2 regions of the Rahnella sp. PD4 genome follow, and region 1 is predicted to be linked to the other one. Evidence: predicted binding sites of a transcription regulator. Region 1 holds the regulator's gene; the other holds the start of a gene.
What was found. The regulator LexA, encoded in region 1, represses DNA repair genes until DNA is damaged. The targets are predictions, from matches to a motif close to TNCTGTATGTACATACAGNA.
Positions count from the first base shown of each region.

Region 2: ACOZIO_RS04165 (metal-dependent hydrolase) is a predicted target of LexA. The motif match lies at 10,664-10,683, and genes of this name have one in related genera.

Region 1 is NZ_JBLZQF010000007.1:225,416-240,429, reverse strand. Features, by position in the region: gene pgi (glucose-6-phosphate isomerase) at 1-1,418, shown strand, start outside; gene psiE (phosphate-starvation-inducible protein PsiE) at 1,670-2,077, shown strand; gene ubiC (chorismate lyase) at 2,167-2,706, shown strand; gene ubiA (4-hydroxybenzoate octaprenyltransferase) at 2,748-3,614, shown strand; gene plsB (glycerol-3-phosphate 1-O-acyltransferase PlsB) at 3,714-6,197, opposite strand; gene ACOZIO_RS18240 (diacylglycerol kinase) at 6,433-6,801, shown strand; gene lexA (transcriptional repressor LexA) at 6,921-7,529, shown strand; gene dinF (MATE family efflux transporter DinF) at 7,812-9,176, shown strand; gene ACOZIO_RS18225 (CsbD family protein) at 9,366-9,575, shown strand; gene zur (zinc uptake transcriptional repressor Zur) at 9,727-10,236, opposite strand; gene ACOZIO_RS18215 (ROK family transcriptional regulator) at 10,336-11,523, opposite strand; gene ACOZIO_RS18210 (DUF5107 domain-containing protein) at 11,633-14,887, shown strand; gene ACOZIO_RS18205 (aldose 1-epimerase) at 14,906-15,014, shown strand, end outside.
Region 2 is NZ_JBLZQF010000001.1:918,499-933,512, forward strand. Features, by position in the region: gene pheS (phenylalanine--tRNA ligase subunit alpha) at 1-718, opposite strand, end outside; Phe leader region at 819-943, opposite strand; gene pheM (pheST operon leader peptide PheM) at 894-938, opposite strand; gene rplT (50S ribosomal protein L20) at 1,069-1,425, opposite strand; gene rpmI (50S ribosomal protein L35) at 1,468-1,665, opposite strand; gene infC (translation initiation factor IF-3) at 1,761-2,312, opposite strand; gene thrS (threonine--tRNA ligase) at 2,316-4,244, opposite strand; gene ACOZIO_RS04130 (MarC family NAAT transporter) at 4,534-5,214, shown strand; gene ACOZIO_RS04135 (transglycosylase SLT domain-containing protein) at 5,238-5,873, opposite strand; gene ACOZIO_RS04140 (fructosamine kinase family protein) at 6,196-7,065, shown strand; gene ACOZIO_RS04145 (YniB family protein) at 7,171-7,719, opposite strand; gene hxpB (hexitol phosphatase HxpB) at 7,902-8,567, shown strand; gene kduI (5-dehydro-4-deoxy-D-glucuronate isomerase) at 8,873-9,709, shown strand; gene kduD (2-dehydro-3-deoxy-D-gluconate 5-dehydrogenase KduD) at 9,788-10,549, shown strand; gene ACOZIO_RS04165 (metal-dependent hydrolase) at 10,702-11,259, shown strand; gene ACOZIO_RS04170 (L-cystine transporter) at 11,448-12,839, shown strand; gene kdgR (DNA-binding transcriptional regulator KdgR) at 12,927-13,718, opposite strand; gene ACOZIO_RS04180 (MFS transporter) at 13,958-15,014, shown strand, end outside.

The sequences.
Region 1 (15,014 bases):
GCGCAATCAAATCGATGTTCTCTGGCGAGAAGATCAACCGCACCGAAGACCGTGCTGTTCTGCACGTAGCCCTGCGTAACCGCAGCAACACACCAATCATCGTGGACGGCAAAGATGTTATGCCGGAAGTGAACGCAGTTCTGGCGAAAATTAAAGGTTTCACCGGGCGCGTTATCGGTGGCGAGTGGAAAGGGTATACCGGCAAAGCCATCACTGATGTGGTGAACATCGGGATCGGCGGTTCAGACCTCGGTCCGTTCATGGTGACTGAAGCACTGCGTCCGTACAAAAATCATCTGAATATGCATTTCGTCTCCAACGTAGATGGCACGCATATCGCTGAAACGCTGAAAGATTTGTCTCCGGAAACCACGCTGTTCCTGGTGGCATCAAAAACCTTCACCACACAGGAAACCATGACCAACGCCCACAGCGCGCGTGACTGGTTCCTGGAAACTGCCGGCGACAACAAACACGTGGCGAAACACTTCGCTGCGCTGTCTACCAACGGTAAAGCAGTGAGCGAGTTTGGTATCGATACCGACAACATGTTCGAATTCTGGGACTGGGTCGGCGGTCGTTACTCTCTGTGGTCAGCAATCGGTCTGTCTATCGCGTTGTCTGTTGGGTTCGATAACTTCGAACAATTGCTGAGCGGTGCTCATGCAATGGACAAACACTTCGCGAATACGCCGGCTGAGAAAAACCTGCCGGTGCTGCTGGCACTGATCGGCATCTGGTATAACGATTTCTACGGCACTGAAACCGAAGCTATCCTGCCATACGACCAGTACATGCACCGTTTTGCCGCTTACTTCCAGCAAGGCAACATGGAATCTAACGGTAAGTTCGTTGACCGTAACGGTAATCCGGTGGATTACCAGACGGGCCCGATCATCTGGGGTGAGCCGGGCACTAACGGCCAGCATGCGTTTTATCAGCTGATTCACCAGGGGACTAAAATCATCCCTTGTGACTTCATTGCGCCAGCCATCAGCCATAACCCGCTGAGCGATCACCACGCGAAACTGCTGTCTAACTTCTTCGCCCAGACGGAAGCGCTGGCATTCGGTAAATCTCTGGACGTTGTCGAGAAAGAATTCGCCGATCAGGGCAAAAAACCGGAAGACGTGAAACACGTTGCGCCGTTCAAAGTGTTCGAAGGGAACCGTCCGACCAACTCCATCCTGCTGCGTGAAATCACGCCTTACAGCCTGGGTGCGTTGATCGCGATGTACGAACACAAAATCTTTACTCAGGGCGTGATCCTCAACATCTACACCTTCGACCAATGGGGTGTAGAACTGGGCAAACAGCTGGCAAACCGTATCCTGCCAGAACTGGAAGATGACAAAGACGTGACCGGGCATGACAGTTCGACTAACGGTCTGATCAACCGCTTCAAAAACTGGCGCTAATACCCGTTATCCTTCGCGCTGCCCCGGCGTTGGCTGCCTTCATGAACCCCGGTCACATACTTGTGTATGCTCCCGGGGATTCATTCAGTTGCCGCCTGGATGCAACACGAATGATTTAGGGCATTAAGGTTTTTATACGTCAAAATAAAAGGGTTAGCCTTCACCGGCTGGCCCTTTTTTAATGGCGCTTTTCCTGTGCTGACTCTGTGGTATTCTGCGGGTATTAATAACAAAAGTGGGATGTAGATCACATGGCAGGATCAAAGCGGGCATTAATGATATCCGTCATTATGCAGCGAATTTTGAACATATTCTTATTAGGACTGGCCGCAATCCTGATGATTTTTATCGGGCGTGAAACCTACCACTTAGCAATGGTGCTGTTCGTGAATAACGATCAGTCGTCCTCGTATCTGCTCATCGAGGGGATTGTGATTTACTTCCTCTATTTTGAGTTTATTGCCCTGATAATTAAATATTTTTCATCGGGCTATCATTTCCCTTTACGCTATTTTATTTACATCGGTATCACCGCGATCATCCGTTTGATCATCGTTGATCACAAAAGTCCTTACGACACATTGGTTTACGCCTGCGCCATCCTGGTGCTGGTTGTGACGCTGTTCCTGGCCAATGGCGAACGTCTGCGTCGCGAATAAATGAGGCAATTACTGCCTCGCATTCATACGCTAGAATGTGAGGCAGATAATTCATTGGAGGTATGAACACCTTCATTACGGAGCTATTGATGTCTGATTCCCATTCCACCGAAAAATCCCCGATCCACTGGTTTGACGATCCTTCGCAGGTGCCTGCGGATGTGGCTGACTGGCTGATGGAAATGGGATCCATGACCCGCCGGTTTGAAAAACAGGGTGTGACCGTCACCGTGAAACCGCAAAACGAATGTTTTGTCAGCCGCGAAGAGCTGGGTGAAAGCGAGGCGCAGCAGTTGCCGGAAAGCGCCCGTTACTGGATCCGGGAAATCGTATTGTTTGGTGACGCACAACCGTGGCTGCTGGGGCGCACGGTCATTCCTGAAGAAACACTGACCGGGCCAGATCTGGCACTGGTCGATTTAGGGACTGTGCCGCTGGGCCGCTACCTGTTCAGTGGCAATAATCTGTCCCGTGATTATATCCATCTGGGTCAATTACACAGTGAGCAGGGCGAGTTATGGGCACGCCGTTCCCGCCTGCGCTTGTCTGACAAGCCGCTGTTGTTGACCGAAATTTTCCTACCGGACTCACCGGTTCATCGTCCGCAAAGTCAGGCGGAGCAGGAATGAGTCAGACTAACCAAGCAGGAGAACAAAGAGTGTCAGGAAGTATGACTCAGGGCACATGGCGTGATTACTGCCGCCTGATGCGTATTGATAAGCCGATCGGCTCATTGTTGCTGTTGTGGCCAACGTTATGGGCACTGTGGGTAGCCGGTGGCGGAATGCCCTCTGCGAAGATTTTGCTGGTCTTCGTGCTGGGCGTGTTTTTCATGCGTGCCGCCGGTTGCGTAGTGAATGACTACGCCGATCGCAAATTTGATGGTCATGTAAAACGTACCGCTCAACGGCCATTGCCGAGCGGGGCGATCACTGGCAAGCAGGCGAAAATATTATTCGTCGGACTGGTGCTGGTGTCATTCCTGCTGGTTCTGCTGCTTAACCGCATGACCATTTTACTGTCTCTGGCCGGACTGGCGCTGGCATGGATTTACCCGTTTATGAAGCGCGTCAGTCATCTGCCTCAGGTCGTTTTAGGCGCAGCGTTTGGCTGGGCTATCCCGATGGCTTATGCGGCGGTGAGCGAAAGTGTGCCGCTCAGTTGCTGGTTAATGTTCGTGGCAAATATCTGCTGGACGGTGGCTTACGATACGCAATACGCGATGGTCGATCGTGACGATGATGTGAAGATCGGCGTGAAATCGACAGCGATTTTGTTCGGACGTTTTGACACGCTGATCATCGGCCTGTTGCAACTGGCAACGCTGGTTCTGATGGGCATTGTCGGCCATCTTTCCCAGCTCGGTGCACCGTTTTACTGGTCGCTGCTGCTGGCTGCTGCGCTGTTTGTACATCAGCAGAAGCTGATTGCCAAACGTGAACGTGATGCCTGTTTCCTGGCTTTCCGCCAGAACAATTATGTCGGGCTGGTGCTGTTCCTCGGCATTCTGATGAGCCTGTCAGGGTTCACGTTGTAAATATTCCTGAACTGATTCAACGCCCATAAAAAAACGCCCGGCCTCCGTAAAGAGTCCGGGCGTTTTTATGCAGCCAGCACTGGCTGGCGCTAATGGCGGTTAATGATTGGTATCGCGCACATCCAGCTTCGGCTCCGCCGGAGGGGCAGTCGGTTGCGGCAAATCAGACGGCATACCCGCACTCTCAATGGTCAGCTTGATGTCTGATGTCATCAGATCACTGAGCATGAGATAAATTTCACGTGTTTGTTCCTGAATGGCATCACCGCTGTCACTGATATAGCCTTCAGCGCGAAGTGTACCGACCAGCGTCGAGAAAACGGCTTTATCGAAGAATTCAGGGGCATTGATACCGTGCAGTACGGACAAACGCTGCGCCATAATCCGGCTCTCTTTTTCCAGCGCACCACGGTTGATACTTGGGTTATTGGTGAGCAGGGAGAAGGTGATCGCGTAGCGTTGCAGCGTTTCACGTACACCGGCCGCCAGCAGTTGCAGGGTACGGATCCGCGCCGGATTAAGGGTCAGTTCATCATCTTCAAGATGAATGATTTGCTGACGTGCCAGTTCCAGCGTCAAAACATCCAGTACCTGTGGCAGCTCAGACGTCTCGAAATGCATAAACAATTCGGCTTTGAGCATCGGATAAATCAGTTCGACCTGACGCAGTAATTCCGCGCGGCTGACCTGACGGTGATGCATCACAATGCTTGAAATCAGCGACGGCAACACCAGCATATGATGGATGTTGTTGCGGTAGTATGTCATCAGAACGGCCTGTTCGCGCGGCAGTACGATGATGTCGCCAATGTTGTCTTTCTCAACCTGGAACTTGTTCATGTTCAGCGCGTGATCGAGCAACTGATCGGCAGTCAGATCCGGCACCGTTGAATCCGCGTTGTAAGGTACGTTACGCAGTAATTGCAGGTAGCAGTCTATTTGCTCGGTCAGCTGTTCGCGGGTCAGTGAACGCTGGCGTGAGGCCAGCAGTGCGGTACAACACAAGTTCATGGCATTGGCAGCCGCTGAATTGTTGATACGCACCATGATCTGTTCTGCTAAGTCCTGTACCGTTGGCGTCAGCCAGCTAGGACGTTGTGCTTCGATCGGGTCGATGGCTTCACGCCAGGTCGGCACATTCTGGTTCAGGTAAGTGGTCAGATGCAGCGGTTCACCAAAGTTCACATAACCCTGGCCGAGATTGCGCAGCTTGCGCAAGCCGTTAAGCATTTGCGTCAGGCTTTCTTTCTCTTTAGTCGCACCGCGCAATTCTTTGGCATAGGTGCCCACTTCCATGACGTGCTCATAACCGATGTAAATTGGCACCAGCGTGATCGGGCGTGAACCACCGCGCAACATGGCCTGAATAGTCATGGCCAGCGTACCGGTTTTCGGCTCCAGCAGGCGTCCGGTTCGCGAACGCCCCCCTTCCACAAAGTATTCCACCGAATAACCACGGCTGAATAGTTCGCCCAGATATTCACGGAACACCGTTGAATAGAGCTTGTTGCCTTTGAAGGTTCGACGGATAAAGAACGCGCCCAGACGGCGGAAAATCGGGCCTGCTGGCCAGAAATTCAGGTTGATGCCAGCGGCAATATGCGGCGGTACCAGCCCCTGATGATAGAGCACGTAAGACAGAAGCAGATAGTCCATGTGGCTGCGGTGGCAGGGCACATACACAATTTCCTGACCGTCCAGCGCCAGCTGGCGTACACGCTCAGCATTATTAACATTGATGCCTTTGTACAAACGGTTCCACGTCCAGCTCAGTACGCGATCAGAGAGGCGCACGGCTTCATAAGAGAAGTCAGCGGCAATCTCTTCCATCAGGGCGATGGCATTTTGCTGAGCTTTTTCGTGGGAAATTTTCTTGCTGCGGGCTTCGTCTTCAATCGCTTTTTCAATGGCTTTTGAGGACAGCAATTTGTTGAACAAGTCCTGACGTGCCGGAAGACGTGGGCCAACGGCGGCCAGACGTTGACGGGAGAAGTGCATCCGCGCCACACGTGCCAGCTTTTGAGCAATGGTTTTATCTGTGCCGTGTTCCGTCGCCATATAACGCAGGGAAACGGTATTGGAGAAGCGGACAAAACTGTCCCGCCCCAGCCAAAGCACAGCGAAGAATTTCTGGATGCCATTCAGTACGCGCAGATGTGGCGTGTCATCCTGACCTTCACGGCCCGGTGCCCGACCAAACATCACCGACACCGGCAACATCTGAATGTCTAAATCCGGGTTATTGCGGTGCAAATCAAGGTAGTCGTGGAACAGCTTTACGGATTCCTGCTTCGGCGTGTAATAAGAGAATACGCGCGGACCTTCAGCAATAAAGACATGGCTTGGCAGCAGGGTTCCGTCAATTTCCAGCGGAATAAGGGGATCAGGCAGATTCTGTGCCAGACATTGCGCACGCAACGTCAGCAAATCGGCTTTGGAATTATAGGGCAATACATACAAAATCGGCCGCGTCGGGTCTAAATGCAACTCGGTAACCGGATCTGAAGGTATGACCTTGCTCTTTACCAGCAATGAGAGCGGTAAATTCAATAATGTGTAATAAAGTCTACGCCAACCTGACATAAAAACGTGAAGCCTCTTGTTAGCCATTTCGCCGCAAGGATACCAGAAAGCTCAGATGAGATCTGTGGTGATGCAATACCCTTCTTATTTCAAGCCGCAGGGGTGTTGGCTTAAGACGTTCACCCGAATCACTTACTCATGTAAGCTCATCAGGATTCACTTCTTTACCGCCTTTCTGCACCCCGACTATTTGGGGTATAAAGTGCGGCAAATTCTCTAAGGATCAGTAAAAGAAATGGCTAACCAAGTCACTGGATTTACCCGAATTTATAAAGCAGCTGGCTATTCCTGGAAAGGGCTGAAAGCGGCATGGCAAAATGAAGCGGCCTTTCGCCAGGAAGCCAGCGTCGCTATTCCGTTAATTTTGTTATCTTTTTGGTTTGATGTCAGCCCCGTAGAACGCATTCTGCTGGTGGGATCCGTTGTTTTGGTCTGTGTCACTGAACTGCTCAACAGCGCGGTAGAATGCGCGATAGACCGTATCGGATCTGAGTTTCACGTACTTTCAGGTCGTGCAAAAGATATCGGCTCGGCTGCCGTACTTCTGACCATCATATTGGCGTTTTTTGTCTGGGTCAGCATCTTTTGGCCACGATGGTTCTGATTTGGAATCTGCATTCCAGGAATCAACGTTATGCCCTGTTTTTATTCAATCTTAGGTTTTCATTGATCGTTTAGCTGTATATACTCACAGCAAGACTGTATAAACAACCAGGGGGCGGAATGAAAGCTTTAACGACCAGACAACAAGAGGTCTACGACCTTATTCGCGATCATATCTCCACCACCGGTATGCCACCCACCCGCGCAGAGATTGCATCACGTCTGGGGTTCCGTTCCCCCAATGCGGCGGAAGAGCATCTCAAAGCGCTGGCGCGTAAGGGTGTTATTGAGATTGTTTCCGGCGCATCACGTGGCATTCGTTTGCTGATGGAAGAAGAAGAGGGTTTACCGCTGATCGGCCGGGTTGCTGCCGGTGAGCCGTTGCTGGCCCAGCAACATATTGAAGGACACTATCAGGTCGATCCGGCCATGTTTAAGCCGAGTGCCGATTTCCTGCTGCGTGTCAGCGGTATGTCGATGCGTGATATCGGTATTCTTGATGGCGATCTGCTGGCTGTACATAAAACGCAAGACGTGCGTAATGGACAGGTTGTTGTGGCCCGTATAGACGATGAAGTCACCGTGAAACGTCTGAAAAAACAGGGCAGTGTGGTGCAGTTATTGCCTGAAAACAGCGATTTCCAGCCGATCGTAGTTGATTTACGTGAGCAGAATTTCAGCATTGAAGGGCTAGCCGTAGGCGTCATCCGCAACGGTGACTGGATCTGACCTTCGTATTTCGGGCTGCAGATGCGTTGGCTGCGTGCGTTCACCCGAATCACTGACTCCTGTCAGCTCATCGGGATTTTTTTACTTGCCGCCTTCCTGCAACTCGAATGACTCGGTCAGATATTACTGGGTCAAATTCTTGATCCCAATGGTCATATTGTTGATTTGCGGGTTCGTTAGCCGCCTCTGACATACCGCTAAGCTTTAACGTTTCATCTCGTCGCCCCTTCCGGGGCGATGTCACTTACAGGCATAACCTGAACCTCCGGCATGAGATTCTCTATGCAACATCATTCCCTGCGACAAACACTCAAAAACACCTTTTTAAGCCCCCCCGATAAGGCGCTCTGGAGGCTGGCATTGCCGATGATTTTTTCAAATATCACGGTGCCTCTTCTCGGGCTTGTGGATACGGCGGTGATCGGTCATCTCGACAGCCCGGATTATCTCGGCGGAGTGGCTGTGGGTTCGATGATCACGACTTTCCTCTTTATGCTCTTACTTTTTTTACGGATGAGTACCACCGGCATGACCGCTCAGGCGCTGGGCGCGAATGATAACCGGTTGCTGGCGCGCGCTTTCGTACAACCCTTTCTGCTGGCCGTATTGTCTGGTCTCACCATAGTGTTGTTCCGGCACCCCCTGATGGAACAGGCGTTTCATATCGTCGGGGGCAGCCAACCGGTGCTTGAACAGGCGAGGCTGTTTATCGAAATTCGCTGGTTCAGTGCCCCGGCTTCACTGGCGAATCTGGTGATCCTTGGCTGGCTGTTGGGCATTCAGTATGTTCGCGGGCCGGTGATTTTGCTGATTGCCGGGAATCTGCTGAATATCATTCTGGATCTGTGGCTGGTGATGGGGCTGGGCTGGAATGTGCGTGGTGCTGCCATGGCGACGGCAAGTTCCGAGTATTTCACGCTATTTATCGGGCTGTACTTTGTCTGGCGGGTAATGAAGCAACGGGGTATAACCGGCGCACAAATCACCTCGGCCTGGCGTGGTAACCTGCGCCGTCTGCTGGGGCTTAACCGCGACATTATGTTGCGTTCACTTCTGCTTCAGCTTTGCTTTGCCTCACTGACCGTTCTCGGCGCACGGCTTGGCAGCCACATCGTGGCGGTGAATGCGGTGCTGATGAACCTGCTGACCTTCACCGCTTTTGCGCTGGACGGTTTTGCCTATGCTATCGAAGCGCATTCCGGTGAAGCATTCGGTGCCCGGAATCGCCAGAAATTGCTGGATGTCTGGCATGCCGCGTGCCGTCAGGCCGGGCTGGTTGCCCTGATTTTTGCCCTGATTTATGCGCTTGCAGGCGGGGCGATCATTGATGCGCTGACGTCATTACCTGAGTTACGCGAACTGGCGGACCATTATCTGGGCTGGCAAATCATCCTGCCGCTGGTAGCTGTCTGGTGTTATTTACTGGATGGCATGTTTATCGGTGCCACGCGCGGGCGGGATATGCGTAACAGTATGGTCGTGGCGGCGATAGGATACGGGCTGACGCTTTCCAGCTTACCGCTGTTGGGCAACCATGCCTTGTGGCTGGCATTGACGGTTTTCCTGGGGATGCGGGGATTATCCCTTGGCTGGATTTGGCGCCGTTACTGGCGGCACGACACCTGGTTTTCGCTTCATGCGGACTGATTTGTATGCTTTTCAAAGGAATAAACCCCGTCCTGGCGTTATTTCCTGCTTTGGATTAATCCTAATAACGGGTTTTATCTCTGTTTCAGGAGGATTAATCGAGATTCTCTACTAACCTTTGAAGTGTTAAGGACGAACTGCAAGCCAGAAATGCAGTTCACAAAACCCAAGGTAACAGGAGATATTATTATGAATAAGGATCAAGCCGACGGTAACTGGAAACAGTTCAAAGGGAAAGTGAAAGAACAATGGGGTAAATTGACTGATGATGACCTGACAGTGGTTGAAGGTAAACGTGATCAGTTAGTGGGTAAAATTCAGGAGCGCTATGGCTATCAGAAAGATCAGGCCGAGAAAGAGCTCAATGAATGGGAAACCAAAAATAAATATCACTGGTAACATGCGACTCCCCCTCGCATATCAGTGACGTATCCTGAAAAATGCTGCTCCTACCCGGAACAATTCAGGATACGGGTACACGGAAGTACCCAACCTTTGCATTTCATCTTCCCGCAGTCTTTCAGTTCCTCTGCTGTAACACCTTCATCTCTCAGCGTTTTTTCACCACTATACTGTGGTCGTGATCACACCGGTCATGGCTGTCACAGGTTTCCACTACTTTACATTCTGCACATAATCCATGCGCTTCCACCACAGAATGGCGAAGATCAAAGCCGGATTCCATTGCCAGTTTTGCCAGGCGTTCTTCGATGCCATCGGTGGTTTTTTCGGTGACCAGCCCACAGCGGTCACAGATAAACAGCGCAGAAGTATGGCTTGGCTCTTCAAAATGATGGCAGAGAACATAACTATTTGCAGATTCAACGCGGTGAATAAACCCCTGTTCCAGCAGAAAATCCAGCGCCCGGTAAACCGTTGGCGGTTTCGCCTGAGGTTCGCTCACACGCAACAGATCCAGCAAATCATAGGCGCTGATCGCACCGGGTTGTTGCGTCATCAGACGCAGTACTTCCAGCCGCTGCGGGGTCAGGCGAACATTGCGCTGCTGGCAAAGCTCTTCAGCTTGTGAAAGTAATTTTTCCGGGTTATTCAGGGTCATGGCAACGGTCTCTGAGCGCAGATTGGAATAAAGAGGCCACATCATGCGACCCGTGATGATTTTACCATGCTTGCACCAAAACGACGAATTATGCGCCATTCAACCTGCCATCGCATCCAGCGCCTTTTCCACATACAGATATCCGATACCCATAATCTGCTGCTCCCGGCTCAGTATTCCCGGTGCAATATGCGTAGCCTGAATTTTGACGTGATCGATACGATCAAAGGGATTGAGGCCGCTTTGTCCGCAGACGGTTTTCAGCCAGGCATCGCCAAAACCACAACTGCGGCCATAAAGATAAATGTGATTGATATTCAGAATGTTAAGAAAGTTATACAGACTCAGCCCCAGCGCGCGGGCACCTTCCATAACCTGCTCGCAAATGGCACTTTCACCCCGATGATAGCGGTCGATCAGTTCCTGTGTTGAAGGCGTTCTCCTTGCCGGATCCGCAGGCTCAAGCTGACGGGCCTTTTTCTTTAATGCTGACAATGAGGCCAGCGTTTCGAGGCAACCATATCGTCCGCAGGCGCACCGGTCGCCTTGGGGATCAATGATGGTATGGCCGATTTGTCCGCTGCCAAACAGATTACCGCGATAAATTTGCTGGTTAATCACGAAGGAAGAACCGATGCCGTAATCGACATTAATTACACAAAAATCCTGATGATAATTAATGCCTTGCCATTTCTCCGCCAGCGCCAGCATGATGCAGTCATTGTCCATCAGGATGTCAGTTTGCAACTTTTCTTCCAGAAGATACTTAATCTCAATTTCACCGGTCCAGGGTGCCTGCGGCATCCGCTGTGATACGCCGGTAGTCGGATTAACCTGCCCGTGGATCGCCAGTGCCAGCCGGATTTTCAGTCCGGGATAGCTTTTTTTGTACTGATGAAAGCAGGCTTCGATTTGCGTCAGCAGTGCATCCGGCGTTCTGACCGAAATCTCCGTCATTTGATAGTCACTCAGCGGTAAAACGAGTCTGCTGACCAGAATACTTTCGATGCGGTAAGGCGTGATATTCAGGCACAGCACGGCGCTGCCGTCGGTGGCTATCTGGTAACTTCCGCCGCCCAGCCCGCGCGAGTGTAAATTGACCGGACTGTGGATGATTAAGCCATCATTTTGCAGATCGTCGAGGATCTTACTGACGGCCGGGATCGACAGACGGGAAAGCCTGGCCAGCGTGGATTTACTGGCATTTTTCTCGCGATATAGCAACGTCATCAGCACCTGCTTATTGAACTGACGCAGCCGCAGATTATTCAATCCGGTTACCGACATTTACTAAACCCCGTTTACTGAATTGCGTGACCGTAGCAAATCCTCCCTGTCAGTACGCTGCGTAGAATCTCGAAATTGATATTTCGATCCAGCGCACTGAGGGGAAATCATGAGCACAGCGGTAAAAGTCTGGCAGGAAGCGATCGAGCTCCCGACCTGGCTGACAGGAAAACAGGACACGCACCCGATGTTTCTGGCACACCGGGTTTATCAGGGGTCTTCCGGTGCGGTATATCCGTACGGCGTGACGGATACGCTGACCGGTGAGAAGGTTATGAAAACCTATCAGGCGCTGTATCTGGAAAATGATTTTCTTAAAATCATGCTGCTACCGGAGCTGGGTGGTCGTGTCCACCGTGCCTGGGACAAAATAAAACAGCGTGATTTTGTCTATTACAACGAAGTGGTGAAACCCGCGCTGGTCGGTTTACTGGGGCCGTGGATTTCCGGGGGTATCGAATTTAACTGGCCGCAGCATCACCGTCCGACCACTTTTATGCCGGTGGATTTCACTCTTCAGGCACACGATAACGGTGCTCAAACTGTGTGGATGGGCGAAGTGGAACCGATGCGCGGCTTGCAGGTAATGACCGGTTTCACCCTTTATCCCGATAAAGCGCTGCTGGAAATCAGCGCCAAAATTTACAACGGCAATCCGACGCCGCGCCATTTCCTGTGGTGGGCTAATCCGGCAGTTACCGGCGGTGATGGCCATCAGAGCGTATTTCCGCCGGATGTCACCGCCGTTTTCGATCACGGTAAACGGGACGTTTCTTCCTTCCCGATAGCCACCGGCACCTATTATAAGGTGGACTACTCGGCGGGCGTGGATATCTCGCGCTATAAAAACATTCCCGTTCCGACGTCCTACATGGCCGACAAATCTGACTATGACTTCGTGGGCGCGTATGACCACGAACAGCAGGGCGGATTACTGCACATCGCTGACCATCATGTATCGCCGGGTAAAAAGCAGTGGACGTGGGGAAACTGCGATTTCGGTCGTGCGTGGGATCGTAATCTGACCGATAACAACGGGCCTTATATTGAGCTGATGACCGGCGTATTCACCGATAATCAGCCGGATTTCACCTGGCTGGATGCATTTGAGGAGAAGTGTTTCGTTCAGAACTTCCTGCCTTACAGTGCCCTGGGTACGGTGCAGAATGCCTCCGGGCAGGCGGTGATTAAACTTGAGCGTCACGGGCCAAAACTGGCGTGGGGCATTTATGCGGTCAGTCCGTTGCAAGGCGCGAAAATCAGGATCAGTTCTGAAGATGGCACGCAAATTCTGCTGGAAAAGGACATGACTTTGCAGCCTGGAGACGTGGTTCAGGGCGAACTGAGTGGCGAATTCCCATCGCGCCTTCAGCTGCGCTTGCTGAATGAACAGGGGCAAGAGCTGTTGTCCTATCTGGAGCATCAGGCCAGTGAGACGCCGTTACCGTCGCCTGCCAGCGCGCCCTTGCCCGCGCAGGACATCACTTCGGCAGATGAGGCCTGGTTTATCGGTCAGCATCTTGAGCAATACAACCATGCCAGTCAGGAGGCTGTGAATTATTACCGGCGTGGTGTGGAACTGGATGCGCTGGATTATCGCTGCAATCTGGCGCTGGCAACACTCAGCTACAATCAGGCTAATTTTACTCAGGCCCTGGCTTTTGCTGATGTGGCGCTGAGCCGGGCACACAGACTGAATAAGAATCCGCAATGCGGGCTGGCGAGTCTCGTTCGTGCGAACGCGCTTGAGGAGACCGGTGATTTTGACGCGGCTTTTGACAGCTATTACCGCGCCGTCTGGAGCGGCAACGCTAAATCCGGGGGCTACTTCGGGCTGACACGGATAGCCATCCGCCGTGAGCAGTATCCGCAGGCGCTGAGTTTCTGTGAGCAGGGGTTGGCGACGCAGGCGAATCATTACGGCCTGATCGGACTGAAAGCCACGCTGCTGTGTCTGCTAGGTCAGGACGCCGAGACGTATATCGAAGCACATTTAACACGTTACCCGCTGCATTACCTTCTGCACTTCCTGCGTTATCACCTTTCGCCTGATGCGAAATCGGCAGCGCAATTGCGCGATGTCACCGGCCGGCGTGGCGAAAACGCCATGAATATCGCCATTCAGCTGACCGGTTGCGGACTGGATGCACTGGCACTCGAAGCGCTGGACGTGCTGAAAAGTCAGGAAACGTTACCGCTGTATTTGCAAGCGTCCCTGCAAAAAGAAGGGCGCGAGGCATTGTGTCTGGCAGCGCGAAATGCTTTCCCGCAGCATGTTCGTTTCCCGCAATGGCTGGCGGAAGTTCGCATGCTTGAGGCTTTCCCTGATGACGCATTTGCCTTGCATTTACTGGCGTCTTTCCATTACAGCAAAGGTAATACACAAACGGCGGTGGCCTGCTGGCAGCGTTGTCTGGTGCTGGAACCGGACTTTGCGGATGCATGGCGCGGACTGGGAATTGATGCGTGGAACCGTCAGCAAGATAGTGCAAAAGCGCACCACTGTCTGGAAGAGGCGTGCCGTTTACAGCCACAGGATGCGCGGCTGTTATTTGAATCTGATCTGCTTAATCGCCTGACCGGCGTTGCGCCGCAAATCCGTCTGGCGCGGTTGGAAAAAGTGTTGTCCGTCGCCACACAGCGTGACGATCTGATCGCTGAACTTCTCAGTTTATATAACCAGTGCGGACAGTTACAGGCAGCACGGGCACTGCTGGCTGACCGGAAATTCCATCCATGGGAAGGCGGTGAAGGGCGCATCACCGGTCAGTATCTGCTGAATAAACAGTTGCTGGCGTTTGAATATCTCAGTGCAGGAGATGTGATTGCCGCGCAGGCGCAGCTGTTATCCGCGCTGGAATATCCGCAAAACCTCAGCGAAGGACGGCTGGTCGGGCAAACGGATAACGATATCTGCTTCTGGCTGGGTATTTGTGCGCAAAAACTTCAGCAGCATAAACAGGCGCAGACTTGGTTTGAGCGTGCGGCGGCGGGCGACAAAGGGATTGGCGAGCGGCGCTATTACAATGATCAGCCGGTAGATTATTTGTTCTATCAGGGTATGGCACTGCGCAAACTTAATGATATAGAGCAAAGCCGTCAGGTCTTCAGGCACATGCTGGAATGGGCGGAGAGCACAGCGGACCAGCCTGTTCAGGCTGATTTCTTCGCGGTGTCATTGCCGGATTTAGTCGTGCTTACCAGCGATCGTCAGAAAGAGCATCGCATTCATTGTCTGCTGGTGAAAGCGCTGGCCCTGCGTGGTCTGGAAAACGAGGCTTACGCTGATGTGTTGCAGCAAATCTTTGCGCTGGATCCTTCCTGTGCCAAAGCACATCTCTTTTCACAATTACCGGATTGCTGAGTGAAGGAGAAGAGAAAAATGGCTCTGTATTCTCTGGAAAATCATCGGCTTGCATTGACTGTGTCGCCATGCGGCGGCACTATCCTGCAACTGCTGGCAAAGCGGGCGGATGACAATGTCCCTCTGC
Region 2 (15,014 bases), on a different contig from region 1:
GCAAATCAGCTTCAAAGAAGTTATTCAGGAAATCGTGCAATGTGCCTTTCAGGTTGGAAAAACTGATGCCTTTATCGACAATCAGACCTTCCATCTGATGGAACATCGGCGTGTGCGTCTGATCGTAATCGTTACGATAAACACGGCCCGGCGCGATAATACGAATCGGCGGCTGCTGGTCTTTCATTGTACGGATCTGAACACCAGAAGTTTGTGTACGCAGCAGGCGCTTGGCATCAAACCAAAAAGTATCGTGATCGGCACGCGCCGGATGATGACCTGGAATGTTCAGGGCATCAAAGTTGTGATAGTCATCTTCGATTTCCGGGCCGGTTTCCACGGTAAAACCTAACTCACCAAAAAAAGTTTCAATGCGGTCGATAGTACGGGTCACCGGGTGCAGCCCACCGTTTTCGATACGACGACCAGGCAGGGAAACATCAATCGTTTCTTCAGCCAGACGGGCATTGAGTTCGGCGGACTCCAGCGTATTTTTACGCGCGTTCAGGGCTTCCTGAACCTGCGCTTTCGCTTCGTTGATGACTGCACCCGCAGCCGGGCGTTCTTCCGCTGGTAATTCACGGAGGGTTGTCATCTGGAGTGTCAGGTGGCCTTTCTTACCCAGATATTCGACACGCACATTATCCAGTGCGGCGATATCCTGAGCACTCTCTACGGCTGCCTTGGCATTGGCAACCAGTTCTGCGAGATGTGGCATTGCTTTCCTCTTCTTCTGGCCAATATGGCCCGATGTAAAATAACCGTGATTAATCAGGGGCGCGATTTTGACCCTGAACCTTAGTTGTATAAAGCACAGATACAAAAAAGCCTCCACGAGGGAGGCTTAGGCGCTACTTTTCGTTTCTTCTCTTACGCGCGAAAGCCTTCCTGAGTCAGGCGCTAAAGTAAAAAAAGAAACGGAAAATAGCAGTGTTCATGCTTGCGTTACCTTATCGGTTGTAAATCTTGTGCCGGAATTCAAACGAAACGGTGGTTATTAAACAACGAAACAGAATGTTTTTAAACACAAAATATAAAAGAGGGAGCAAGCTCCCTCTTTTACCTGACTTACGCCAGAGCTGCTTTCGCTTTTTCGACCAGTGCAGAGAATGCCACTTTGTCGAATACCGCGATGTCAGCCAAGATCTTACGGTCAATTTCAATAGAAGCTTTTTTCAAGCCGTTAATGAATTTGCTGTAAGACATGTCGTTCTGACGAGCTGCTGCGTTGATACGCGCGATCCACAGCTGACGGAACTGACGTTTCTTTTGACGACGGTCACGGTAGGCGTATTGACCAGCTTTGATAACAGCCTGGAATGCAACACGATATACGCGAGAACGGGCACCGTAGTAGCCTTTCGCCTGTTTTAAGATTTTCTTGTGACGTGCACGTGCAATCACACCACGTTTTACGCGAGCCATATGCTCTCCTGAGTTTTATATTCTAGATGAAAAAAAGTGTATTTATGCGTACGGCAGACATGCAGAGACCAGACCCAAATCGTTCTTGGATACCAGGCCTTTTGGACGCAAGTGACGTTTACGCTTAGTAGCTTTTTTGGTCAGAATATGACGCAGGTTTGCGTGCTTACGCTTAAAACCACCGTTGGCGGTTTTTTTGAAGCGTTTAGCGGCGCCGCGTACTGTTTTGATCTTTGGCATTTTAAATTCCACTTCGCATTGTTATTAACATGAATCAGAAAGGCGAATCCAGCATACGCGGTGCGGGCACCGCGCAGCAGGATTACTTGGAAGCCTTACTGTTTCTTCTTAGGTGCGAGCACCATGATCATCTGACGACCTTCGATCTTCGTAGGGAAGGATTCGACAACGGCCAGTTCAGAATCTTCACACAGGTCTTTACGGACGCGGTTAAGCACTTCCATACCGATCTGTTGGTGCGCCATTTCACGCCCACGGAAACGCAGGGTGATTTTAGCTTTATCGCCATCTTCCAGAAAGCGAATCAGGTTGCGTAGTTTGACCTGATAGTCGCCATCATCGGTACCAGGTCGGAATTTGATTTCCTTAACCTGAATAACTTTTTGTTTCTTCTTCTGCTCTTTGGTCGACTTGCTCTTCTCGTAGAGGAATTTGCCGTAATCCATGATTCGACAAACTGGCGGCTCGGCATTCGGACTGATTTCTACTAAATCGACGCCCGCTTCCTCAGCTTTTTCAAGAGCTTCATTCAGACTGACAATACCAATCTGCTCGCCATCGACGCCTGTGAGGCGAACTTCTTGCGCGCGAATCTCTTTGTTAATGCGATTAGGACGCGCCGGTTGAACTCGTTTTCCGCCTTTAATACTTTATTCCTCCAGTTGATGAAGACTTCTGCTGCGGATTTCCGCCAGCAGTTTGTCAACGACTTCGCTAACATCCATGCTTCCTAAGTCTTTGCCGCGGCGGGTACGAACAGCAACTTTGCCTGCTTCGACCTCTTTATCGCCACAAACTAACATATAAGGAACACGGCGTAGCGTGTGTTCGCGAATTTTAAAGCCAATCTTCTCATTTCTCAAGTCGGCTTTAACGCGAATGCCTGCATCTTGCAGTTTTTTAGTTAATTCTTCGACATAGGTAGCTTGTGCATCAGTGATGTTCATGATCACTACCTGAACCGGAGCCATCCAGGTCGGGAAGAAGCCAGCGTATTCTTCAGTCAGAATACCGATGAAGCGCTCCATCGAACCCAGGATAGCACGGTGAATCATTACCGGAACCTGACGGTCGTTACTTTCGCCAATATAAGAGGCGTTCAAACGACCAGGTAATGAAAAGTCGAGCTGCACGGTACCACACTGCCACGCACGATCCAAACAATCATGCAAGGTAAATTCAATTTTCGGACCGTAGAACGCCCCTTCACCTGGCTGATATTCGAACGGAATATCGTTTTCAGTCAGCGCAGCCGCGAGATCATCCTCAGCACGTGTCCACATTTCATCAGTACCAATGCGCTTCTCAGGACGGGTGGATAATTTCACCACGATCTTTTCGAAACCAAAAGTGCTGTACATGTCATACACCATACGGATACAGCTGTTTACTTCGTCACGTACCTGCTCTTCAGTACAGAAGATATGGGCATCATCCTGAGTGAAGCCACGAACTCGCATCAGGCCATGCAATGCGCCGGAGGGCTCATTACGGTGGCAACTGCCGAACTCAGCCATACGCAATGGCAGGTCGCGGTAGGATTTCAGTCCCTGATTGAAGATCTGAACGTGTCCCGGACAGTTCATTGGTTTGATGCAATATTCCCGGTTTTCAGAAGAAGTGGTGAACATCGCTTCTTTGTAGTTTTCCCAGTGACCGGTTTTTTCCCACAGCACGCGATCCATCATGAACGGACCTTTTACTTCCTGATAGTCATAAGACTTCAGTTTCATGCGTACAAAGGCTTCCAGCTCGCGGAAAATAGTCCAGCCGTCGTTGTGCCAGAACACCATGCCCGGAGCTTCTTCCTGCATGTGATAGAGATCAAGCTGCTTACCAATTTTACGGTGGTCACGTTTACCGGCTTCTTCCAGACGCTGAATGTATGCATTCAGTTGCTTTTTATCTGCCCATGCGGTGCCGTAAATACGTTGCAGCATTTTGTTATCGCTGTTGCCACGCCAGTATGCACCGGAGGTTTTCTGCAGTTTGAAATGATGGCAGAAACGCATGTTCGGTACATGTGGGCCACGACACATATCCACATATTCTTCATGGTGATACAAGCCCGGACGATCATCATGACTGATGTTTTCATCCAGGATCGCCACTTTGTATTCTTCGCCACGGCTTGCAAAGGTGTCACGCGCTTCCTGCCAGCTGACTTTCTTTTTAATAACGTCGTAATTCTTTTCAGCCAGTTCGTGCATGCGCTTTTCAAGCAGTTCGATATCTTCCTGAGTCAGCGTGCGATCTAAATCGACGTCGTAGTAGAAGCCATTATCGATAACCGGGCCGATTGCCATTTTGGTGTCTGGCCAGAGTTGTTTAATGGCATGACCCAAAAGGTGCGCACAGGAGTGGCGCAAAATTTCAAGACCGGCTTCGTCTTTAGCAGTAATGATCGCCAGTTGCGCATCAACCTCAATCAGATCGGTGGCATCAACCAGTTCGCCGTTAACACGACCCGCGATACAGGCTTTCGCCAGACCAGGACCGATATCAAGGGCAACATCCAGAGGAGAAACGGGGCGATCAAAAACGCGCTGGCTTCCATCAGGAAGAGTAATGACAGGCATGCTAATTCCTTAATCTACAGTGGTGCCCCACACGACAGAGCACATCTAGAAAAATATTTGAGTTTAAATTCACGTAGTTATTCACGCTATTTAGCTTTACCTTGCCAAATATAGGCACCCTGAATACTGCACGGTCTTGTACCGGGATGCGACGCGAAAACAGCCGACAAGTTTACCACCCGTAAAGTGCGAATTTCCAGCAACCTGTGTTGCTAATCGCGGATATTTTTCGTGTAATCTTCTCTGAGACGCTAAGGTAACCAGAGATGCATTTGAAAAAGAGAAGAAGATGACAGAAATCAGGCAATTATTTGAGGTACTTGGACTGGGTCTGGTGGTGCTGCTTCCGCTGGCAAATCCGCTGACAACCGTTGCCCTGATGCTCGGCCTTTCAGGGAATATGACCACTCAGGAAAGGAACCAGCAGTCGCTGATGGCCTCAGTGTATGTCTTTATCATCATGATGGTGGCGTATTACGCAGGACAAGTGGTGATGAATACCTTCGGGATTTCCATTCCCGGTCTGCGTATTGCGGGGGGACTCATCGTCACCTTTATCGGTTTCAGGATGCTTTTCCCTCAGCCGCACGTGGAAGAAAGAATCCTTATCGAAAACAAAACGGCTGAAATGAAGAAGCAGGATTCGCCAAATATCGCTTTTGTTCCTCTTGCGATGCCAAGTACCGCCGGACCAGGCACTATCGCCATGATTATCAGCAGCGCTTCGACGGTCAAGTCATCTGACTATCCGCACTGGATCATTATCGTTGCGCCGGTGATGATTTTCTTTTTAGTGGGTTTGATTTTGTGGATATCCCTGCGCAGTTCCGGGGCGATTATGCGTCTGGTCGGGAAAAGCGGAATTGAGGCGATTTCACGTCTGATGGGATTTTTGCTGGTGTGTATGGGCGTTCAGTTCGTTATCAACGGCATTATCGAGATTATTAAAACCTTCCCGCCAGCAGCCTGAGCCGCTGGCGGAAAAAACCATGCTTATCGCATCGCCAGATAGGCATTGTTCACTTTCCACAGATAGCGTGGGGCTTGTGGTGCCGGATGTTTTTTCTGCACATGGGCAGAAAACTCTGCGGGCGTCATCAGATTGATTTTCGCAATCGCATACGTTTTATCTTTGTCGAACGTTCTCAGCAATGCCCCTGCTCCGTTCACATAGGCCAGCGTAGTGGCGTAACGGCGGGTTTCAGGGTTATTAATGCCGGCAAGCTGCTGTTGTAAAATGCTTAAATAAGCCGTTCCAAGGTCAATGTTAACCGCCGGATCTTTTAAATCACGCGGCGTGGGCTGACCATAACGTCCTTTCATCCGGTAGGCATCGCGTCCTGCCGTTGAGGCCTTTAGCTGCATTAACCCAATCGCATTCGATTTGCTGACAACGGTTGGGTTATATCCAGATTCGACCTGAATGATCGCTTTAACGAGTGTTTCGTCGACGCCGTAAGTATTTGCCGCCTGGTGAATAACATCACCATAAGGCCCCGGATGCATTAATGAAGTATCGCGCTGAGGTGGCGGCGATGGATTCAAAAAACGCGTGGTCTGAACCGGTGTTTCTTTAGCGCAACCCGCCAGCAATAGCGCGGCCATCAAATAAAGAATGTTTGGTTTCACGTTATCTCTCTCGCGACTGGGACGAGATGTAGCATATACATCTTCTTCCCACACCTGAATATATTTTTCGTCTATTATTATTATTGCTTTGTTAAACAAGGGGGTTGAGAGGATGTCGATAAGACAATTCCGCTTATAAAACCTGTTTCAGGTTACTTATTCCTAAATTAATCGGTTCGCTGATGGCATTTCCTATTTAGCCATCTCAGAAATGACATAAATTGACATCATCATCTGATTCAGCCGTGCGCCGGATCGGGTTTTCGAAGCGAGAAAAACGCTAACTTAATGAATTATCGGGCCAGTCAGAAGGGGTAATACCATGTGGCAAGCCATCAATCGTTTGTTGAGTGAACACTTAGGTAATGCTGAAATCCGCGAACGTGTTGAGCTCCCGGGGGGCGAAATCCACCCTACCTGGCGGCTGAGTTACGGCGACAGGGATGTGTTCGTAAAATGTAATACACGCGAAATGTTGCCTATCTTTGCCGCTGAAGCCGATCAGCTTGCCCTGCTTGCGCGCAGCCAGACCGTCCGGGTACCGGAAGTTTATGGCGTAGGCAGTGATCGTGATTACAGTTTCCTCTTACTCGAATATATCCCGCAAAAACCGCTGGATGCACATAATGCCTATGTTTTAGGTCAGCAACTTGCCACGTTGCACCAGTGGAGTGAGCAACTGCAATTCGGTCTGGATTTCGATAATGAACTGGCGACGCTTCCGCAGCCCAACAGCTGGCAACGACGCTGGGCCACCTTCTTTGCTGAACAGCGTATTGGCTGGCAGCTACAACTGGCTGCAGAAAAAGGGATGATGTTTGGCAATATCGAAGATATCACGGCCATGGTTTATGCACGCTTGCAGAATCATCAGCCGCAACCTTCACTTTTACACGGCGATTTATGGCCGCATAACTGTGGTTTATCGGATGATGGTCCGGTGATTTTTGACCCTGCCTGCTACTGGGGAGACCGGGAATGCGATCTGGCTATGCTGCCGTTGTATCCTAATATCCCGCCGCAATTATATGACGGTTATCAAAGTGAAACTCCGCTCCCTGATGACTTCATTTCCAGGCAACCCGTCTACCAGTTATATTACCTGCTTAACCGCAGCAATTTATTCGGTGGTCAGCATCTTGTGGTTGCACAACGCGCCATAGAAAGACTGCTACACGAAGATATCAGTTAGCAAAATTAATCTTTTAGCCCTGAGAAAATAAGGCCTGAACTCGTCAGTATTCAGGCCTTATTTATCATGCTTACCGAAAAGCGTTATAAATATGTCGTCAGTATGTCAGGCAATTAATCCTAATAATTTCAGAATGAAATAGCCGATGACAGCGATGATAATTGGCAAAATATACAATGGGAAATACTGCACCAAAATAGTGTGTCGCGGTATCACGATACGCTCTTCGATTTGCGGACGCGTACGTCCTTCAACCCCTTTCGCCTGTTCCAGAATAAGCTGATCCTGAATCCCTTCGCGAATGTGTTTCACCTGACGGGACATTCTCGCGCCGGAAGCCTGAAGTGCCAGACCCACAAAAATCAGCCAGTAGATGACAAAGAACATGACGTTCGCGCTGGTAACACCCTGTCCTAAAGCAGGCACCGGTGAGTTGTACCAAAAGACATTGAGAAACGTCGTATTGAACTTCACCATATCCACCATCACATGGACGAAATCCAGCATGACCGCGTTGATGCCCTGCTCCGTTTTAGTGTGCTCATTGATAAAAGTCAGCAAAGAAATCAGCGTTGAAAGCAGAGCAGGAATAAAGATGATCCATCCCGCTATTCGTTTAATGACTGCCACACGTCCGGCTTGTTGGTACGTCATGAATTCCCCTTGTTAGGATACCTAAAGCAACGGCTAAGTTTACCCACAGAAAGGCTGCTCCGCCCAATGTTTTAATCAGTTAGCATGGCAGTGCCGGGACAACAGCCCTCCGTCTCTGATTTCACCTACATTCCCGCCAATGTTAGAGTGGGTTTCTATTTATTGTAAGGGAGTCCGCTTTCATGGCTTATATCCGCCCTGTTAATGCAGCAATTTTCGATATGGATGGTCTGTTAATTGATTCTGAACGTTTATGGACTCAGGCTGAGCTGGACGTTTTCAGTCGCCTGGGGGTTGATATTTCCCAGCGCCATTTATTGCCGGATACGCTAGGTTTGCGTATCGATCAGGTGGTCAGAATGTGGTATCAGGCGCTTCCATGGCGGGGTCCGGATCAGGAAGAAGTGTGCTCGATGATCATCGCCCGCACGATTGAACTGGTGGAGCAAACCCGGCCACTGCTGCCTGGCGTAAATCATGCCCTTGAACTTTGCCGTGATCAGGGGCTTAAAATTGGTCTTGCCTCTGCATCACCGCTGTTTATGCTCGATACCGTGCTGGAAATGTTTAATTTACAATCTTTCTTTGAGGTTCGTGTTTCTGCGGAAAAGCTGCCTTACAGCAAACCCCATCCTGAGGTCTATCTGCTGGCTGCGGGAGAATTACAGGTTGATCCCCTGCACTGTGTGACGCTCGAAGACTCTTTTAATGGCATGATCGCCACCAAAGCCGCGCGTATGCGCTCGGTGGTAGTGCCGGACCAGGAATACAGTATGGATCCGCGCTGGGCGCTCGCAGATGTCAAACTTTCTTCCCTCGAACAACTGCGTGTAGCGCATATCAGTTAACTTTATACGCAGCCGCACATGCGGCTGCGTAATTTCAGGATTTCCCTCCTGCCTGAATGTCCTCATCCCACATTTCCACTGCGAAATTTTTTAAGCTTCGTTTAATTTCGTAAATCTTGAACTGACTCATAAAATAAATAAAACATCATTTCATTTTTATTGAATTAACATGTCAATCAACCTATGATTTCTGCAACAAGGACGAGCCGGGAGCTCTCCTGCTTCTGTACCCTGTCACTGCCACGCAACGGTCAGACTCGCCCGGTAAGTCCTCCTTAATCTCGTCATCTATGAGAGGCACCCACATGCAAGTTCGTCAAAGTATCCACAGCGACCACGCTAAAACACTTGATACCGCTGAATTACGCCGTGAATTTCTCATTGAGAAAATTTTCGAGAAAAATGCCTACACCATGACCTACAGCCATATTGACCGCATCATTGTCGGGGGCGTCATGCCCGCTGAAAAAACGGTATCCGTGGGTGATGAAGTTGGTAAACAGCTTGGCGTAAGCTATTTTCTTGAGCGTCGCGAACTCGGCGTGATCAATATTGGTGGTCCGGGCCTGATCGTGGTTGATGGCACGACGTATGAAATCGGTCATGAAGAAGCGTTGTATGTCGGCAAAGGGGCACAACGGGTTGAGTTCAGCAGTGTTGATCCGTTAAAACCGGCTAAGTTTTACTACAACAGCGCACCGGCTCATACCACTTTCCCGAACAAAAAAATCACGCTGGCGGAAGCCTCTCCGCAGACCATCGGTGATGCAGCCACCAGTAACCGCCGCACCATCAATAAATTCATCGTGCCTGACGTTCTGGAAACCTGCCAGCTGACCATGGGGCTGACCAAACTGGAAGAAGGCAGCCTGTGGAATACCATGCCTTGCCATACCCATGAACGCCGTATGGAAGTGTATTTCTACTTCAATATGGAAGAAGAGACGGCCGTGTTCCATATGATGGGGCAACCACAGGAAACCCGTCATTTATTAGTGCACAATGAACAGGCCGTTATCTCTCCAAGCTGGTCAATCCACGCCGGTGTGGGCACCAAAAACTATACCTTTATCTGGGGCATGGTCGGTGAAAACCAGGTATTCGACGACATGGATCACGTCAAAGTCAGCGAACTGCGTTAACTCCTCCCCGCTCTGCTTTAACCGGCAGAGCGACTCATCTTTTATGGCGAACGCGCCGTGGCAAAAGAGACTCTGAATATGATCCTCAGTTCATTTGAATTAAGCGGCAAAGTCGCCATCGTCACCGGTTGCAATACCGGGCTGGGCCAGGGCATGGCGCTAGGCCTTGCGCAGGCGGGATGCGATATCGTGGGTATTAACCTGTCAGCACCTGCAGAAACAGAAAAAAAGGTCACCGCGGCAGGTCGCCGATTTCTCGATCTGAGAGCAGACCTGAGCAGCATTCAGGGTATTCCGGAGCTGATTGAGAAGGCTGTCGGAGAATTTGGTCATATCGATATTCTGATCAATAACGCCGGGATTATCCGTCGCGAAGATGCCATCGGATTCAGCGAGAAAAACTGGGATGATGTGATGAATGTGAACAGTAAAACGCTGTTCTTTATGTCTCAGGCAGCCGCGAAACAGTTCATCAAGCAAGGCAACGGCGGCAAGATTATAAATATTGCCTCTATGCTCTCCTATCAGGGTGGAATAAGGGTGCCTTCCTATACGGCGTCAAAAAGCGCCGTAATGGGTCTGACCCGACTGATGGCCAATGAATGGGCGAAGCACAACGTCAATGTGAATGCGATCGCCCCAGGATATATGGCGACCAACAACACGGAACAGTTGCGTGCAGATGAAGAACGCAGCAAAGAAATCCTCGACAGGATCCCCGCCGGACGCTGGGGTCTGCCAGAAGATGTGATGGGGCCGGTCGTCTTTCTGGCGTCAAAAGCATCTGATTACGTTAATGGCTACACGATTGCCGTCGATGGCGGTTGGCTTGCGCGTTAATGGCACCATAAGTGACACCGAAAGGCGTCTGTTTATACGCCTTTCTTGTTTTTTATCAGCTCGTTGACAATTAGTTACAGGGCATCTCTTCCAAGATTGTGACAGTTTCACTTATACTGGATAAAATAACAGTTATCCAGTTCGGACGCGTCATGACGGCGGAAGGCCATCTCATTTTCTCAATAGCCTGTGCAGTATTTGCCAAGAAGGCACAGCTTTCTCCCGAGCTGGCGCATGGTGACTGGTGGCATATCATTCCCGGCTCTTTGCTTACTTGTCTGCTGCCTGATATTGATCACCCCAAATCGGTGCTGGGACAGCGTCTCAAATGGCTGTCAGCCCCCATCGCGCGGGCTTTCGGTCACCGCGGGTTCACTCACAGTTTGCTGGCTGTGGCCGGTGGGATTTTTCTTTTACGTACTCATTTCCCTCACGACTGGGTGATCCCAGCTGACGCTTTCCACGCCATGATTATTGGTTATCTGAGCCATATTCTGGCTGATATGCTGACACCCGCAGGTGTGCCACTGCTCTGGCCTTGTCGGTGGCGTTTCCGGTTACCTTTAATTAACAGTCAGCAAGGGAATCAGCTCGAACGGACACTCTGCCTTATTCTGGTCGGTCTGACCCTTTTCTGGCCAGACTGGACGCCCATCATTGGTGCAATAAATCCGGATTTTTTTAATCACCTGCTGAAATTATTCATCTGAACAGAATGGAACACTGCCAGATTGGCTAAAATCAATACAAATATAACCAAAAAGTTATAACGAATTACTTTTGGATATAAATAGTCAGGCCATCAAACTGTTATTCTGCACCCCAATGCTTTGGGATGGTGCAGTCCTTTCCGGAAACACCCGTTTCATTTATCAAAATTATAAGTTTGGAGTCTGGTATGAATCTTCCGCTCGTTCTTAACGTAGTGGTTTTCGTTGCCCTGCTTTTGCTGCTGGCGCAAACCCGCCACAAGCAATGGAGTCTGGCAAAAAAAGTTTTGCTGGGTCTGGCTATGGGTGTGGTATTTGGCCTGGCTTTACAGCTGATCTACGGTTCCGATGATCCGGTACTGAAATCCTCAATTACCTGGTTCAATGTTGTCGGTAACGGCTACGTCCAGTTGCTGCAAATGATCGTCATGCCGCTGGTGTTTGTCTCTATTCTGAGCGCAGTGGCGAAACTGCATAACGCGTCATCGTTGGGTAAAATCAGTTTACTGACCATCGGCACCCTGCTGTTCACCACGCTTATCGCTTCTCTGGTGGGTATCTTCGTGACCGGCCTGTTCGGTCTCACCGCTGACGGCCTGGTACAGGGCACGCAGGAAACGGCGCGGCTGACGGCAATTCAGACTAATTATGTCGGCAAAGTGGCTGACCTGAGCGTACCTCAGCTGATTCTTTCCTTTATACCGAAGAACCCGTTTGCTGACCTGACAGGCGCTAGCCCGACATCCATTATCAGCGTCGTGATCTTCGCTGCCTTCGTGGGTGTCGCGGCCCTGCAACTGGTGAAAGATGATGCAGAAAAAGGCCCGCGTGTTCTGGCCTTCATCGATACCCTGCAGGCATGGGTGATGAAGCTGGTGCGTCTGGTTATGAAACTGACCCCGTATGGCGTACTGGCTCTGATGACAAAAGTCGTCGCAGGTTCGAATGTTCAGGATATCATTAAGCTGGGCAGCTTCGTTGTGGCGTCTTATCTGGGGCTGGGCATCATGTTTGTTATTCACGCGGTGCTGCTGTCATTCACCGGTGTTAATCCGGCGAAATTCTTCCGTAAAGTCTGGCCGGTGCTGACTTTTGCTTTCACCAGTCGTTCAAGTGCCGCGACCATCCCGCTGAGCGTTGAAGCGCAGACACGCCGTCTGGGTATCCCTGAATCTATCGCCAGCTTTGCGGCATCTTTCGGGGCAACGATTGGTCAGAACGGTTGTGCTGGTCTGTATCCGACCATGCTGGCTGTGATGGTTGCCCCCACGGTTGGCATCAACCCGTTTGATCCCGTATGGATTGCAACCTTAGTGGGTATCGTTACCCTGAGCTCGGCCGGTGTTGCCGGTGTGGGTGGCGGTGCAACGTTTGCCGCCCTGATCGTATTGCCGGCCATGGGGCTGCCGGTTACACTGGTTGCCCTGTTGATTTCTGTCGAACCCCTGATTGATATGGGGCGTACCGCGCTGAATGTCAGCGGTTCAATGACTGCCGGTACCATCACCAGCCAGTTGCTGAAACAGACAGATAAATCGGTAATGGACTCTGAAGAAACAGCGGAGCTGGCACACCGTTAATTTCAGATTGCTACCAACAAAAAACCGAAGCCAGTGGCTTCGGTTTTTTTATGCCTGAAATAACGCAGTATCTGAGAACACGGTAATTCAGAACGGATAATCGTGAAAACCGATTTGCTCTGAAATATTACGCGCGGCAGTATGCAACATTTCCACATAATGACTTTTGCTTTCTTCTGAGAACCGTATCGTCGGGAAAGAAATACTCAGACCCGCAATGACCACACCAAAGCGATCGAATACAGGCACTGCGATACAACGAAGCCCTTGTTCCTGTTCTTCATTATCTTCACCGAACCCCTGCGCGCGAACCTGATCCAACGCAGTCTGCAAATCGGCAGCATTCATGATGGTATTTTCAGTGCTGCGGGTAAATTCAATCACCTGCAACAGCGCATTAACTTCGGTTTTATCGCCCCACGCCAGCAGCACCTTACCGATTGCCGTGGTGTGCAGCGGATTGCGCCGACCAATGCGTGAATGCATACGCAGGTTGTACATCGAGTCAATTTTATGGATGTAGACAATCCCGTCTTCATCCAGTGCGCCCAGGTGGATGGTTTCGCGGGTCAGACGGGATAATTCGCGCATCTGAATATCAGCGCTGCGGATCAGATCGACGTTTTGCAACGCCCTGGCACCCAGTTCAAATAACTTGAGCGTGAGGGAGTATTTCTCGGACTCCCCCTCCTGTGCAACATACCCCAGAGATTTCATCGTCTGAAGAAAACGGTAAACGGTGCTTTTGGACATCATCACACGCTGAGAAAGTTCAGTGATACCGATCTCACGCTCTTCCCCGAGCGCTTGTAAAATGCCAAAAACTTTCAGGACTGAGGAGACGGAATCGGGTTGCTTATCAAGATCTGCGATAGCCATAGGATATATTACCTGCTCGCGTTGAGATTGTTTCAAAAAAAATAGAACGTGGTTTTTATTATAATGGCAAGCCTCGCTGAGAAGCAATCAACCCATTGATCAAGAATGTAAGAACTGTTAAGCCAGTTTCATTCCCGACAGACAGATAAAAAATTCATTACCTCATGTGACAATTGTCACTTTACGTTAATTAGCGTAGTAATATTCCCCTCTATGATGACTACGCACTGACAGGCCTCATGACTCCTTCACCTGCTGACGGATTACCCGTCCCACAACGATATGGTGCTATTCTGACCATTGCGCTCGGTATTACCGTTTCTGTACTCGATGGTGCTATCGCTAACGTTGCGCTGCCCACTATCGCTAATGATTTCCATGCCAGCCCGGCAACCTCTATCTGGGTGGTTAACGCCTATCAGCTGGCGATCACGATTTCCCTGCTTTCGCTGGCTTCGCTCGGTGATATCTTCGGCTACCGCCGTATCTACCAGACGGGATTGCTGGTATTTAGCATCACCTCGCTCTTTTGCGCCTTATCGGATTCATTGATGACACTGACTGTCGCCCGCGTGTTACAAGGTTTCGGGGCGGCAGCAATCATGAGTGTGAATACCGCGCTGATACGAATTATTTATCCGCAGCGCTTCTTAGGGCGTGGCGTCGGGATTAATGCGCTTATCGTCGCCGTCTCAGCGGCGGCGGGGCCAACGATTGCCGCCGGTATTCTGTCGGTGGCCTCCTGGCAATGGCTGTTCGCTATCAACGTTCCGATTGGTATCGTTGCGCTGCTCCTCGGGTTGAAGTTTTTACCGGCCAATGCGACACGAAGTCAGGGGCAGCGTTTTGATATCATCAGCAGCGTGATGAATGCCCTGACCTTCGGGCTGCTCATCAGTGCCATCAGTGGTTTTGCACAAGGCCAGAACCACACGCTGATCCTGGGGGAAGTCATAGCCCTCCTGATCATCGGCTGGTTCTTTGTACGCAGACAGCTTTCGCAGCCGTTCCCGCTGTTGCCGATCGATTTATTGCGTATTCCTATTTTCAGCATGTCACTGGGTACTTCGCTGTGTTCTTTCAGTGCCCAGATGCTGGCTTTCGTTTCTTTGCCCTTCTTCCTGCAAAATACACTCGGCTTGAATTCCGTGGAAACGGGTCTTCTGCTCACCCCTTGGCCGCTGGCGACGATGGTGATGGCACCGATTGCCGGGCGTCTGGTTGAACGTTTTCATCCGGGAATGCTGGGGGGAATCGGGTTGGTCGTGTTCTCATTCGGGCTCTTTTCGCTGTCAT